4 regions of the Xanthomonas sp. CFBP 8152 genome follow, and region 2 is predicted to be linked to each of the others. Evidence: predicted binding sites of a transcription regulator. Region 2 holds the regulator's gene; each other region holds the start of a gene.
The links. The regulator FliA, encoded in region 2, starts transcription of late flagellar genes. The targets are predictions, from matches to a motif close to TAAAGTTTNNCNNNCNNNGGCCGATAA.

Region 1 (3,695 bases), on a different contig from region 2:
GACGAGGCCTCGATGCCGGACATCTGTTCGATGACCTGGCCAACCACGTCGCGTCCTTCCGAGGCGATGGCGGCCGCGCCCAGCGCAAGCTGATTGGCGCGGCCGGCATGCTCGGCATTCTGCTTGACGGTGGAGGTCAGCTCTTCCATCGAGGCGGCAGTTTCTTCCAGGCTGGCGGCCTGCTGTTCGCTGCGGCGGGACAGTTCCTGGTTGCCACTGGCGATGTCTTCGGCGGCAAAACCGATGCTGTTGGAGGTGGTCTGGATATGCGTGACGATGTCGGTCAGGCGATGCACGGTGCTGTTGGCATCGTCGCGCATGGAGGCGAACACGCCGTGGAAGTTGCCGCTCATGCGCACGGTCAGGTCGCCATCGGCAATGCAGCGCAGCAGGTCGGAAAACCTGGCCAGGTTGGTGTCGGAGGTGGCCATCATGGTGTTGAGGTTTTCCACCATCAGGCGGAAGTCGTGCTCGAATTTTTCCGGCTGGCCGCGCAGCGCGAAGTTGCCGGCGCACGCAGCCTGGGTGAGCTGCTGGATCTGCGCGTTGATGGCCTGCAGGTTCTGCTTCACCTGCTGCATGGTGGCGGTGATGGCGGCTTTTTCGCCGGGATATTGTTCGATTTCGGGAGCCAGGTCGCCGATCGCATAGCTGCCCATGACCTCGGTGATGCGCAGTTGGGTCTGCACATGCGCATGCACCAGTGTGTTGGTGTCCTGCACCATGTGCCCGTACTCGCCGGGGAACTGCCGGGCGTCGGTGCGATAGCTGATCTCGCCGGCATCGTGGCGGGCCGCCATGTTGCGCTGGGCGGAGATCACATCCTGCAGGCGGCGCTGCATCTGTTGCATGGCGCGCAGCAGCTGGCCGGATTCGTCCTTGCTGGTGGGCAGGTCCTGGCTGCGCAGATCGCCATCGTTGATGCGCTCTGCCAGCCGCAGCGACTGGCGCAAGGGCAGCACCACGCTGCGCGTCAGCAACAACGCAATGGTTGCGCCCAGCAGCAAGGCGATGATGGTGGAAACCACCATCAGCATGGCAAAGCCACGCGCGGTGGTCACCGCGTCTTTGGCGGCCGCGCGGTTCTTGGCTTCCTGCAGGTCGATGAACGCGTTGATGCTGGCCAGCCAGGCGACGAAGGCGGGGCGCGCTTGCTGCAGCAGGTGTTGTTCGGCATGCGGCTTGTCGGCGCCATCGCGGAATGCACGCACCTGCGCGATCAGCGGCATGGTGCGCTGTTCGACGGCCTTGATGCGTTGGAGGATGGCCTTTTCTTCGGCGTCCTTGGAGGCCGCGATCATGTCGTCCAGCGGCTGCGCGGAGCGGGTGTAGTCCGCGGCGAGCTTGTCGATCGATTGTTCTGCCGTGTGCCGCTCTGCCGGGTCGTCCAGCAGCACGACATCGCGCAGGGCGATCGCACGGTCGTGCACGCTGCCGCGGAAATTGATCGCGTAGCGTTGCTTGACGCTGTTGACTTCGTTGATGGCGGTGAGCTGCTGGTGGATGCTGCGCACGCGCTGGATGCCGACGACGGTGAGGATCACCATCAGGACAATGATCGCGAGGAAGCCGAGGGCCAGGCGCTGACCGATGCGCAGATTCGAAAGCAGTGGCATAGGGAGTTTGATCGGTGATCCGGCTAGCGGAAAAGCAGGAAGAGTCCCAGCAACAGCTGGGAGGCGATGCGCCCGGGACACCGATGGGGTCGGCAGCGTGACCGCTGCACGAAGGATGTCTCGACGTGTTCGTTAGCGGCCTGCGCCATCAGAAATGAAACCGCTCGCCACGGTGGGATTCATCTACGGTTGGCTTCGCACTGCCGCCAGGCCAGGGCGATCGAAGTCGCAAGCCGCCAAGCCCGGCCGCCTGGCAGTGCTGCAGCGCCGGTCGGCGTCGGCAACAGGCGGATCGGTCTTGGCGGGTCGCCGAGTCGTTGCGACGGCCGCTGCGAGGGGCTGCGGCCACTTGCGGGTGTCGATGTAGTACAGACACAGAGTGCCGCTACGTCAGCAGCGCCACCGATCTAGACCGCTTCAGTCATAGCGCGACAGATCCGGCGCCTTCATCGACGGCGTCATCAGCTTGGCGGCAATGTTCTGGATGCTGGGTTGGCTGGCGAATTTCAGTGCGCCGTGCAGCAGCTGGATGCCGAGGCGGCTATGCGGATTCATCAGGCGCGGGCCGATCTTCGGCACGCCCTGGCCTTGTTCCACCATCGGCCGCATGGCGTCGGCGTAGGCGGCAAAGGCCTGTTCCAGCGTCGCCGCGCGTGCGATCTCGTTGGCCAGCACGTAGCCGCCGGTGACCGCCAGGGTGGCGCCGATGCCGGCCAGCGGGGTTGCGCACCAGGCAGCGTCGCCGGTCAGCACGACGCGGTCAGCGTGCCAGCGCGGCATGCGCACCTGCCGCAAGGCATCGAAGTAGAAATCGTCGGTGGTGTCCATGCCGTCCAAAACCCGCGCAGCCTGCCAACCGGCGTCGGTGAAGCGTTCGCGCAGATAGGCCTTTTGGGTTGCCATGTCCCAGTCCTGCTCGCCCTCGGAAACCTTCTGCAGCGACAGCATGGCGCGCGTGGTGCCGTGCTGGTCCGGGCGCAGCGAGATGCTGCGCCCGCCGGTGGTGTGATACCAGCGCCATAGGCGGTCATCGTCGGCGGTGCGTGCGATGGTGAAGTAGGCAATGGTCAGATCCATCCAGCGCGGGTCGTTCTCGTCGGGGAACAGCATCTCGCGTGTGGCCGAGCCGACGCCTTCGGCGACGATGACGGCATCGAAGCGGTCGCGGCGTCCGCTGCGGAAGCGGACGGTGGCCGCATCGCCGTCGTCGTCGATGCCGGCGATGCGGTCGCCGAACCGATACTCGGCTTTCTGGCGGGCGGCATCGTAGATCAGGCGGGCGAGGTCGCCGCGCAGGATTTCCAGTTCTGCGGTCGGGCCATCGCCGTCGATGTCGTCGGTCTTGAAGGTCGCCACCGCATGGCCGTGTTCGTCGACCCAGGCGGTGCCTTCCTCGCCGGTGCCGTGCTCGAGTGCGGCCTGCTCCAGGTCCATTCGCTGCAGGACCTCGCGGCCGACGCCGCGCACGTCGATGTTCTGCCCGCCATCGCGAAACTGCGCGGCCTGCTCGACGACGCTGACGTCAAATCCCCGCTGGGCGAGCGCCCAAGCCACGGTGTTGCCGGCGACGCTTGCGCCGGTGATGAGGATGCGACGCGACATGACGGATCACCCGAGGAATAAATATCAGGTGTGATATTACATGTCCTGGTCGCGCTGCTCCAGATTGACGATCAGGCGCTGCATGAACGCGACAGTCTGCTGTGCTTCCTCGGGTGCGAAGTCCTTCAGCGCATCGGCATTCAGATCGATCAGTATCTGGCCGCCGATGGCGGCGATCTTGCGTCCGCGGGGTGTGAGCGAGACCACCGCAGCGCGGCGGTCCTGCGGCGTCGGCGAGCGCTTGACCAGCTCCAGGCCCTCCAGCTTGTCCAGCAGGGCCACCATTGCCGGCTGCTTGACTGCCGAGTCGATCACCAGGTCGCGTTGCAGCATCGGCCCTTTCCAGGACAACAGCATGACCGGCCTGATCAGGGCCAGCGACATGCCGTGCGGTCGCAGTTGCGCATCTACCAGACGATTGAAGACCCGTGCAGCATGGTTGGCCAGATACCCCGGTGCCACCGCAGCCAGAGGATG
Region 2 (3,695 bases):
GAAGTGATGCGCCTGCAACACTGCCTGGCCGGAGCGCGCCATGCCCAGGGTTTCCTCGGCGGCGTGGCAGAGCTCGACCATGGGCTTGATCGCCAGAAAGCCGGCGCCGCCCTTGAGCGTGTGAAAGCCGCGGAATACCGCATTGAGCTGATCGGCTTCGTCCGGTGCCTGCTCCAGCGACACCAGCTGTTCGCCGAGGCGATCCAGGATTTCCTGGGCCTCGACGATGAAATCGGCAGCAATATCGTCTGGAACAGCACTCATGGTTACAGCCCCAATCCGGACAGCAGGTCATCGGCGTCGTCCTGCGACACCGCGTGACGGTCCAGGCCCTTGACTGCAGGACCGGCAAGACCGCCGTCGTCTTTCTTCGGCTCTGGATTCTTCGGCGGCAGGCCGAGCGCACCGAAACCCTCGTGCACGCGCCGGACGATGCCGGCCACGCGCCGGATGATCTGCCCACTCAGGTCCTGGTAGCTCTGCGCCAGCGACAGCTCGGTCAGGTTGTGGCGCATCTTGTCCATCAGCGCGCCCTGGTCCTGATTCAGACCGCCGTCGCGTAGCTGGTTGGCCAGCTCACGGCATTCCTCGACCAGATCCAGCGTGCGATGGCTGGCCTTCTCGGTCATTTCCACCACGTGGTCCAGGCGCGAGCAGGCATCGTCCAGCTCGCCGGCCTCTTCGGGCACGGTGGGCAACTCGCCCAGCGCCTGACCGAGTTCGCGCGCGAGCCGGCTCAGGCCCTGCATCATCGGGCGCGTGCGCAGGGCGGCGAGGTGGTCGACCTCGCGCTTCCACGCAGCTTCGTCACCGCTTTCCAGTGCATCGAGCGCGCCCTGCAGGCGGTCGATCAACGCGGCGCGTTCGGCATTGGTGTCCACGGTGACGTTCATCAGGCGGTCGCCGCCAGACGTTCGAATACCTTGCCCAGTTTCTCTTCCAGCGTCTGCGCGGTGAACGGCTTGATGATGTAGCCGTTCACGCCGCACTGGGCCGCTTCGATGATCTGCTCGCGCTTGGCTTCGGCAGTCACCATCATCACCGGCAGGTGCTTGAGCTTGGCGTCGGCGCGGATGTTGCGCAGCAGGTCGATGCCGGTCATGCCAGGCATGTTCCAGTCGGTGACCACGAAATCGAACGGGCCGGACCGCAACGCAGCCAACGCGCTGTTGCCGTCTTCGGCCTCTGCGGTATTGGTGAAGCCAAGATCGCCCAACAGATTCTTGACGATGCGTCGCATCGTCGAGAAGTCGTCCACGATCAAAATCCGCATGTTCTTGTTCACATCAAGCTCCTAACACGAAAAATTATTCGTCAATTTCGACACCGGCGTCGGCCAGTTCGAAGACCTTGAGGCGGCCGCGCAGACGTACCACCGCCTGGCCATGGATCTGGCAGACGCGCGATTCGCTGACACCGAGCACGGCGCCGATTTCTTTCAGGTTCAATTCCTGTTCGTAGTAGAGCGACAGCACCAGCTGCTCGCGCTCGGGCAACTGGCCGATCGCCTTGCCCAGCTCGCGGCCGAATTCGCCACGCTCCATCATCTGCTGCGGATTGGGGCCACCCTTGGCGGTGGTGTCCAGCTCGCCATGATCCTCGATCCGCGACTCCAGGCTCAGCACCTGGCCGCGGGCGGCATCTTCCATCAGACGCAGGTAATCGGGCAGCGGTATTTCCATCGCGGCGGCCACTTCGGTGGCAGCGGCGGCGCGGCCGGTGTGCTGTTCGATCTTGCGGACGGCAGCGGCAGCGTCGCGTGCGCGACGGTGCACCGACCGCGGTACCCAGTCGCCCCGGCGGATCTCGTCGATCATCGAGCCACGGATGCGGATCGAGGCATAGGTCTCGAACGAGGCGCCCTGCTCTGAGTCGTAACTGCGCGAGGCTTCGATCAGGCCGATCATGCCGGCCTGGATCAGATCGTCCACTTCCACGCTCGCCGGCAGGCGCGCGGCCAGATGGTGGGCGATGCGGCGCACCAGGTCGGCGTGTTGGGTGACGATATCGTTGGCGTTGTTGCGCTGCACGGCGCGGTACTGCGCGCTGGCTGTTGCGGTGGCGGTGCTCATGCGGCCACTCCCCGTTGGATGATGCGTTCGACGAAGAACTCGACATTGCCGCGCGGCACCGTGGGGGCCTGCCAGCGCGAGGTACGGCGAGCGATTTCTGCGATGGCCTGCGCCGACGGACTGGCGGGGTAGGCCTTGATGACCGGTTGCTGGCGCTGCACCGACAGACGCAACCAATCGTCCTGCGGCACGTGGCCGAGGTAGTTCAGCGACACGTCGCCGAGGAACTTTTCGCACACCCGCGACAGCTTGTCGTACAGCAGGCGGCCTTCGTTGGGGTCGCGCACCATGTTGGCGATGATCTGCAGGCGGTCCACGCCACGCTCGCGCGAGAGCACCTTGATCAGCGCGTAGGCGTCGGTGATGGAGGCCGGTTCGTCGCAGACCACCACCACGGTGTCCTGCGCGGCCTGGCAGAAGGTCAGCACGCTGTCGGTGATGCCGGCGGCGGTGTCGATGACCATCACGTCCAGGTCGCGTTCCAGTTCGGAGAACACGTTGACCAGGCCGATGTGCTGGGCGGGGGCCAGTTCGGCCATATGGCGGCGACCGGAAGCGGCCGGGACCACCAGCACGCCGCCGGGGCCTTCGATGATCACTTCATCCAGCGTGCAGCGGCCGGCGATCAGGTCGGCCAGGGTGTACTTGGGCGACAGGCCCAGCACCACGTCCAGGTTGGCCAGGCCCAGGTCGGCATCCAGCAGCAGGGTGCGCTTGCCCATGTCGGCCAAGGCCACGGCAAGGTTGGCGGAGATGTTGGTTTTCCCCACGCCGCCCTTGCCGCCGGTCACGGCGATGGTGCGCACCGGGCCCAGGGGCTCGGGACGGGTCGCCGACAGGGGGAAGGCGTTGGTCAGCTTGGCGTATTCACGCGACTGCATGGTTGTGCTCCGGAGTACAGGGCTTATCGGCAGCGCGCCGCAAATCTTCAAGGCGAAGAACGAGACTGGCGGCATTGGCGCGGTGCAGGTCGTCGGGGACCCGCTGTCCGTCAGTCACCCAGGTGATGGGCATTTGGTGATCGACGACGACCGACAGCGCACTACCGAAGCGGCCGGTCTCGTCAAGTTTGGTCAGCACCACGCCCTGGGGCTTGGCGTGGGCGAAGCGGCGCACGACCTCGTCGAGGTCGGAAAAGTGCGCGTTGGCAGGCAACACCAGCAGCGAGGTGACCTGGTGCGCGGCGCGCAGCCAGTTCAGCTGCGCGGCCAGGGCGCGGTCGCGCTGGCCCATGCCGGCGGTGTCGATCAGCACCAGCTTGTAGTCGCGCAGGCGCTCGAGCAGTTCCAGCAGGCTCCCGGCGCTGTCGGCCTCGTGCACGGCGATGCCGAGCTGACGGCCGTAGCTGTGCAGCTGCTCGCGGCCGCCGACGCGCTGGGTGTCGGTGGTGACCAGGGCCACGTCGCGCGGGGCGTGCTGGGCGGCGAAGCGCTGGGCGAGCTTGGCGATGGTGGTGGTCTTGCCGGCGCCGGTCGGGCCGACCAGGGCGATCACGCCGCCGCGTTCCAGCGGGTCGACCGGGGCCACCGGCAGGCGCTTGGACAGCAGCCCCAGCATCAGCCCGCGGCCGCGGTGCAATTCGGTATCGGCCGGGATCTGCAGTGCCACGTCGCGGATCAGGCC
Region 3 (3,695 bases), on a different contig from region 2:
GAAGCCCGGAGCGAAGATCAGATCCCACACCTGCGCATCGGTCGGGTTGTCCGGCACGGCAATGCCGCGTTCGGCCGCTTTTTCCAGGATCTTGGCGCGATTGAGGCCACGGCCGTCGTCGCTGACCTCGATCACGATATGACCGCCCTGATGCGATGCTGCCAGGGTGATGGTGCCGGTCTCGTCCTTGCCGGAGGCGCGACGCGCATCGGGCATTTCCAGACCATGGTCGATCGAGTTGCGCACCAGGTGCACCAACGGATCGGCAATCTTTTCGATCAGGCCCTTGTCCAGCTCGGTGCCTTCGCCGATGGTGCGCAGGCGCACTTGTTTGCCGAGCCGGCTGGAGAGGTCGCGGACCAGGCGCGGGAAGCGGCGGAACACCGCATCCACCGGCAGCATGCGCACGCCGATGACCGCTTCCTGCAGGTCGCGGGTGTTGCGTTCCAGCAGATCCAGGCCGGCAAACAGTTGTTCGGCATGCGCCGGATCCAGGCCGGTGGAGACCTGCTTGAGCATGGCCTGGGTGATGACCAGCTCGCCGACCAGATTGATCAACGCATCGACCTTGTCGACGCTGACGCGGATCGAGGTTTCCGCCTCGGCAGCGGCGGCCTTGGCCGGCGTGGCGGCAGCGGCGGCGGCAGGTTCGGCAGCGGCGGCGGATGCCGCAGGGACCGCAACGGGTGCAGCGGCAACGGTTTCGACAGCCAGGCTCGGCGGCGGACCTGGCACCGCCATCGGGCGGATGTCGAGCTCGCAATCGTCCACCACCCAGGCGAAGGTGTCTTCGATCTTGCTGCGCGGGATCTTGCCGATCAGGCCCAGATCCCAGGCCAGGTAGGCTTCCAGCGGGTCGATGTTCTCGAAGCCCGGCATGCGCTCCAGGCGTGCGGCGATCTGCAGCGGGCCCAGGTGCTCGAGCTCGCGGATGATGCGCAGCGGGTCGTTGCCGCTCATGAACAGTGACGGTGCCGGGGTGAACCCGATATGCCAGGCTTCGGGTTCTTCTTCCTTCGGCTTGGCCACCGCCGCGGCGGTCGGCGCTTCGCCGGCCAGCACCGCGTTCAAACGGATATGCACGGCCTTGACCGCGTCCGGGTCGGCCGGGGTGCCGTGTTCTGCTTCGCGCAGCAGGGCGCGCAGCACGTCGACCGAGCCGAGCATGGCATCGACCGCATTGGGTTCGAGCTGGCGCTTGTTGGAGCGCAATTCGTCGAGCAGCGTCTCCAGCACGTGGGTCAGGCCGGCGACGGCCTCGAAACCGAAGGTGGCAGCGCCGCCCTTGATGGAGTGCGCGGCGCGGAACACCGAATTGATGATTTCCGGGTCGCGGTTGCCCTCTTCAAGGGACAACAGCCCGGCCTCCATCGCGTCCAGCCCTTCGCGGCTTTCCTCGAAAAAGGTGGCGTGGAAACGTTGCAGGTCCATGCTCATGGGCGTGACATCCGATGGTGAGGCAAGTGGAATTAACCCAGAACTTTCTGGACGGTGGCGATCAGCTGTTCCGGATTGAACGGCTTGACCAGCCAGCCGGTGGCACCGGCCGCCTTACCTTCGGACTTCTTGTCGGCCGCCGACTCGGTGGTGAGCATCAGCATCGGGGTGAACTTGTAGTCGGGCAGCTGGCGCAGCTCACGGATCAGCGAGATGCCGTCCATGTTGGGCATGTTCACGTCGGTCACCACCGCGTTGAAGCGTTGGCCCTTCGCGCGGCCCAGCGCAACGGCGCCGTCCTCGGCTTCTTCGACGGCAAAGCCGGCAGAGGTGAGGGCGAAAGAGACCATCTGGCGCATCGACGCCGAATCGTCCACCACCAAGATACGTGCGCTCATGCGGCGTTCTCCACAGATTTCAGGTTGTCATTGGATGCGGAAAGTCCGAGCGCGTCGGTGACGCCGAGCAGACGGACCGCATCTCTAAAAGTGTCGTTGCAGCCATCGAATTCGGTATGCAACCCCGCCTGGCGGCGGGTCTGCACAAAGGCGCAGAGCAACTGCACGCTGGCGGTATGGATACGCCGGACCTCGCCGGCATTGAGCACCAGGTCGCCGTCCTGGGCAAGGAACGCGGCAAGCTTCTGCTTGAGGTCGGCGCTGGTCTCGATGCCGAGATCCTCACCCAATGTCACTGTGCTCATTGTTGCTCCGAACGGATGGTTCTATGCGTACTAACGGCGGGGGGCGGGAAAGCTTTAACGGTGAATCGCTGCGCGTGCAGGTGCGCGTCAGCTGCGCGGTGGATCAGTGCAGCAAATGGCTGGCATCGAGCAGGATCATCGGTTGATGGCCCAGCCGCGCGACGCCGCGGAACAGGTTGTTGGAGATGCGGCACAGGCGTGCGTTGTCCGGCGGTTCGATCTGCTGATCGGTCAGGCTGGTGACGTCTTCCACCGCCGACACGCGCAGGCCCATGGTCTCGCCGTTTTCCTCCAGCACCACCACGCGCGTCTGCAGATCCATGTTGATCGGCGCCGAGCCCAGATGCATGCCCAGATCGACCACCGGCACCACCTGGCCACGCAGATTCATGATGCCGAGCATCGCGCTGGCGGTGCCGCGCAGTGGCAGCAGCGGTACCGGTAGCACCACTTCCTGCACCTTGAGCAATTCGAGCGCATAGGTCTGCTCGCCGCAGCGCAGGCGCAGCCAGCGCGTGCTGCGCTCGCTGGCGCGCCGCTCGGCCTGGAGGTGCTCGGCCTGGCCGGGGGCCAGCAGCGCCTGCAGGCCTTGCGGATGGAGCGGGGGCGCGTTGCGCGGTGGCTGCATCGGCGCCGGCCGCGCAGGTGCCGGCGAAGGCGCTGCGGCAGCGGCAAAGGCCGGATCGGCATCCATCTCCGACAGCAGATCGGCGGCCAGCAGGTCGGCCCCGGAGGCAGCGGTGGCGAAGGCCGGGTCTGCGTCCATTTCGGCCATCAGATCGGCGGTGCTCATGAATGGGCTGGGTGCAGCGGTGGCAAAGGCCGGGTCGGCATCCATTTCGGCGAGGAAATCGGCGGCGATGTCGGCAGCGCTGGGCGCGGCCGCCACCGGCGGGCCGAAGGCCGGATCGGCGTCCATTTCAGCGAGGAAATCGGCGGCGATGTCGGCAGCACTGGGCGCGGCCGCCACCGGCGGGCCGAAGGCCGGGTCGGCATCCATTTCGGCGAGGAAATCGGCGGCGATCGCGTCGGCGTCCAGCACCGCGGCAACGGCATCGGAGCTCGCCGCTTGCGCGGCAGCGGCGGCTGCGGGAGCCGCGCCTGTTTGCACCGGCGGCTCGGCCAGTGCGATGTCTGCGTCGGCAGCTTCCGTTGCAGCAGCGACGGCGACAATGGCAGCCGGGGCAGGGATCTCGGCGCCGGCATCGTGCAACAGGCCTTCCAGATAATCGTCCAGCTCGCCGTTGGCGGTATGGTTGCTCATGCGGCTTGCTCCATACGCATCGCATCGTCGGCCAGCACCCATTCCAGCGCGCGGCGGTAGGCGGACAGGCCGCGGCCCTGATAGTCGCCGCCGGTGGCGGGGACGGTCAGGGCGGCGGCATTGCAGATTCGGGTATCCACCGGCACCGCGTCTTCCCAGACGATAGCGCCGTAGGTGTCCTGCATCTCCTTGAGCGTCTCGGTGCCGGCGCGGGTGCGACGGTCGAACAGGGTCGGCAGGATCGACACCGGCAGCGCGCGGCGACGCGAACGCTGCACCATGTCGGCGGTA
Region 4 (3,695 bases), on a different contig from region 2:
GCGCGGCTTGATCGGCAGGGAGAACTGCAGCTCCGGCCCGCCCTTGGCCCAGGTGCGGCCAGCCTTGAACGCCACGTCCACCTGCTCGCCACGCCATTCGCCGCCCAGGTCCACCGTCTGCGACTGCGATTTCTCGATGTTGTAGCTGCCGGTGATCTGCGGCGTCGGCACGGTGCAATCGTCCGAGCCCCAACCGCCCGGCGGCAGGCCGGCCGTGGCGGCCTGCGCCTCGCTGCAATAGTAGGTCTTGCCCGGACGCAGGCTATAGGCGGCACCAGTGACGATGGTGCCGCTGGGATCGAACTGCAGCCCGTCGAGCAGACGGCCGCCGCGCCAGTTGCCGTCGCCGTTATAGCGGGCAATGTTCCACTCGGGAATCTTGATGGTATTGGTCTGCGAGTCCTGCGACAGGTCGAAGCGGAAGTAGTTCGCGGTCAGCGTCAGGTCGTCGGTCGGCTTGAACTGCAAGGTCAGTTGCCCGCCCTTGCGCTCGCGCTGCTCGCGTTTGGCGCCCAGGCTGACCGCGGTCGGCATCATGAAACCGGTGGAGTAATTGCCGTCCTGGTTCCAGAAACCGGTCCCGCCCCACCAGTTGGCATTGAAGTCCGAGGGATTTCCGTTCACGTCGACCGCCGGGCCGACTTCGTCGCGCCCGTACCACTGCCAGCTCTCGGTGCTGGCATCGAGTGTTCGTGCGGTGCGCTTCTGCTGCGTGTAGCCAACGAAGACACCGAAGCGGTTGTCCTTGTCGTGCCACGAATACGAACCGGAGAACTGGCCGTCGGTCTTCTTGCTGGTATCGGACCAGGTGCCCTCGGCAGAGACGAAGCCGGAGTTTGGCTCCAGTTCCAGCGGGCGCCGCGTCTGCAGGATCACCGTGCCGCCGATGCCGCCTTCGTCGATGCGCGCTTCCGGGGTCTTGTACAACTCCGCGCTGCCCAGCAGGTTCGAGGGCAGCAGCGTGTAGTTGAACGAGCGCGTCGGGTCGCCGTTGGACTCGGCGGTGGCGATGTAGTTGCCGTTCAATTCGGTCAGCACCAGCTCCGAGGACAGGCCACGCACACTGACGTTCTTGCCTTCGCCGCCGTCGCGGCTGATGACCACGCCGGGCACGCGCTGCAGCGCATCGGCCACATTCTTGTCGGGGAACTTGCCCACGTCCTCGGCGGTGATCACATCGACCACGGCGTTGGCGTTGCGCTTCTGCTCCAGGCTTTTTTCGATCGCGTAGCGGTAGCCGGTCACCGTCACCGCATCCAGGTCCGTGGCCTGCACCTCGGCCTGGCCCGTGGGCGCCGGCGTGCCGTCGGCCTGCTGGGCGGCGGCGCTGGAGGCGGTGCTCGCGAACAAGGCGATGGCGATACCGGCGGACAGCCTGCTGCGGTTGCGTGCGAATGGCATGCAGTTCATTTCGATCATGCTCTCCCAATAGTGAGTGGCTTCGGCCGATTCCTGTCGATCCAACGATCGGACAAGAACGCTGCGCGAAGTGACACAAAAATATCCGGCGCCGTTGCGGCAACCTGCCCCTCCTCTTGCGTCCGCTTCCACGCAGATGCAATTAGATCGTTCTAATACCGTGGAAAGCTAAGTAGCACAGCCCATGCGGCAGCGCATGCTGCCGCGCAACAGACCCGCGGCATTGCAAGGCATCCACGATGGGCGGCCGGCACCGCTACGCCTGCACGCGGCATGGCACGGCCTACCGCGTCGCCGGCTGCAGCAGCGTGATCGCTGCAAGCAACACACCTTGCCCGCAACCGGACGCAAGCGGTTTACCGAAGCGCCAGCACACACCTTATTTGAAACCGAGCTCAGCAAGAGACTGGATCGACGTGAGGGCATCGCCTACCACACGCCGCTTGGCGGCCATCGCCAACGCGATCGCCACACCGAACATGCGCGCGCTTGTTGCCTGCGTACACGCGCAAGGGCGGCGGGGCCTGCTGCGGGATTGATGACACGCCCTGGTCGGAAGCGCATGCGCCGATGACCTGCCAACCCTGCATCGACGCCGGAGGGGAAGCGGCCAATGACCCAAAACGACAACTTTCTGGCGCTCTCAACCATCCGGCTCTATCAAGTCCGCCGCGCTCGCGCCGATATCGCTTCCATGGACAGACTCAGCATCATCGGACTGGTGCTCGCGATCGTGGCGATCGTGGGCGGCAGCGTGTTGAAAGGCGCCGGCATTTCGTCACTGTGGTCGCCGGCGGCCTTCGTGATCGTGATCGTCGGCACCGTGGCGGCGATCCTGCTGCATACCTCGCCGGCGGTTTTCCGGCGCGCCTTCAAGATCCTGCGCTGGGTGATCCAGCCGCCGGCCAGCGATCGTCCGCAGCTGGTGGCACGGATCGTGGAATGGAGCAATATCGCCCGCCGCCAAGGCCTGCTGGGCCTGGAAGACCAGCTCCCGCGCCAGGACGACGCGTTTCTGCGCAAGGGCCTGCAGATGCTGGTCGATGGCGTGGAGCCCGAATCCATGCGGCATATGCTCGAGATCGAAATGGACAACCAGGAGCGTCAGGATCTTGCCGCGGCCAAGGTGTTCGAAGGCATGGGCATCTATGCGCCCACGCTGGGCATCATCGGTGCGGTGCTGGGACTGATGGCAGTGATGAAGAACCTGGCCGACCCGGCCATGCTCGGGCACGGCATCGCCGCAGCGTTCACCGCCACCATCTACGGCATCGCCTCGGCCAATCTGCTGTTCCTGCCGGTCGCCGCCAAGCTCAAGAGCGTCATCCACTGCAGCACCAACGAGCGCGAAATGGCGATCGAAGGCTTGATCGCGATCGCCCAGGGCGAGAACCCGCGCAACATCGAGTCGAAACTGGCCGGATACTTGCATTAGTCCCGTCATGGCCCGCCGTCGCAAACATCACGAAGACCATGGCAACCACGAAGCGTGGGCGATTCCGTATGCCGATCTGATGACGCTGCTGCTGGCGTTCTTCGTGGTGATGTACGCGATCTCCTCGCTCAACGAAGGCAAGTACAAGGTCATGGCGCAGGCGCTGACCACCGCCTTCGGTGGCTCGTCCACCGCCGCAAGCCCGGTGCAGATCGGCAACACCCAGACCCTGGGCGCCGATTACGACCGCCCGTCGGTGATCAAGGCCGGCGCGCCGATGGCCGCGTCCAACGGACCGACCGACCCGACCCTGCTGCCGTCGATGGCCGCGCAGATGCGCATGCCGGTATCGCTGCGCAATCAGGCGCAGCTGGCGCGCGCGCAGCGGCAGATGGACGCGGTGGCCCAGCAGCTGGGCAAGACGCTGGCGCCATTGATCGAGCAGAAACTCATCACCATCCGCCGCAACGATCTGTGGATCGAGGTGGAGATCAACAGCGACATCCTGTTCGGTACCGGCTCGGCGGCATTGGCCGGCAACGCCCGTGACACCTTGTCGGCACTGGCCGCGGTACTGCGCGATGCGCCCAACGGCGTGCGCGTGGAGGGCTATACCGACAACCAGCCGATCGCAACCGCACAATTTCCCTCCAACTGGGAGCTGTCGGCCGCGCGCGCCGCCAGCGTGGTGCACCTGTTTGCCGACGACGGCATCGCCCCGCAGCGATTGGCGATGGTGGGCTATGGAGAATTCCGCGCACGTGCCGATAACAGCACTGAGGCGGGACGGAATGCGAACCGGCGTGTGGTGTTGATCATCCTCGCTGACTCGGCTGGCTCA

Region 1: the regulator FliA is predicted to act here: its motif matches at 1,749-1,775, upstream of FHT09_RS19420 (methyl-accepting chemotaxis protein).
Region 3: the regulator FliA is predicted to act here: its motif matches at 2,171-2,197, upstream of FHT09_RS18400 (STAS domain-containing protein).
Region 4: the regulator FliA is predicted to act here: its motif matches at 2,080-2,106, upstream of FHT09_RS18420 (flagellar motor protein).

Annotation. Positions count from the first base shown of each region.
Region 1 covers NZ_JACHNO010000008.1:84,949-88,643, reverse strand. Annotated here, with positions in the region: gene FHT09_RS19420 (methyl-accepting chemotaxis protein) at 1-1,616, opposite strand, end outside; gene FHT09_RS19415 (FAD-dependent monooxygenase) at 2,034-3,218, opposite strand; gene FHT09_RS19410 (MarR family winged helix-turn-helix transcriptional regulator) at 3,255-3,695, opposite strand, start outside.
Region 2 covers NZ_JACHNO010000005.1:166,928-170,622, reverse strand. Annotated here, with positions in the region: gene FHT09_RS17920 (chemotaxis protein CheA) at 1-264, opposite strand, end outside; gene FHT09_RS17915 (protein phosphatase CheZ) at 267-893, opposite strand; gene cheY (chemotaxis response regulator CheY) at 893-1,285, opposite strand; gene FHT09_RS17905 (RNA polymerase sigma factor FliA) at 1,308-2,072, opposite strand; gene FHT09_RS17900 (MinD/ParA family protein) at 2,069-2,953, opposite strand; gene flhF (flagellar biosynthesis protein FlhF) at 2,940-3,695, opposite strand, start outside.
Region 3 covers NZ_JACHNO010000006.1:130,464-134,158, forward strand. Annotated here, with positions in the region: gene FHT09_RS18390 (chemotaxis protein CheA) at 1-1,437, opposite strand, end outside; gene FHT09_RS18395 (response regulator) at 1,470-1,835, opposite strand; gene FHT09_RS18400 (STAS domain-containing protein) at 1,832-2,140, opposite strand; gene FHT09_RS18405 (chemotaxis protein CheW) at 2,244-3,404, opposite strand; gene FHT09_RS18410 (ParA family protein) at 3,401-3,695, opposite strand, start outside.
Region 4 covers NZ_JACHNO010000006.1:134,789-138,483, reverse strand. Annotated here, with positions in the region: gene FHT09_RS18425 (TonB-dependent receptor) at 1-1,464, opposite strand, end outside; gene FHT09_RS18420 (flagellar motor protein) at 2,114-2,854, shown strand; gene motD (flagellar motor protein MotD) at 2,862-3,695, shown strand, end outside.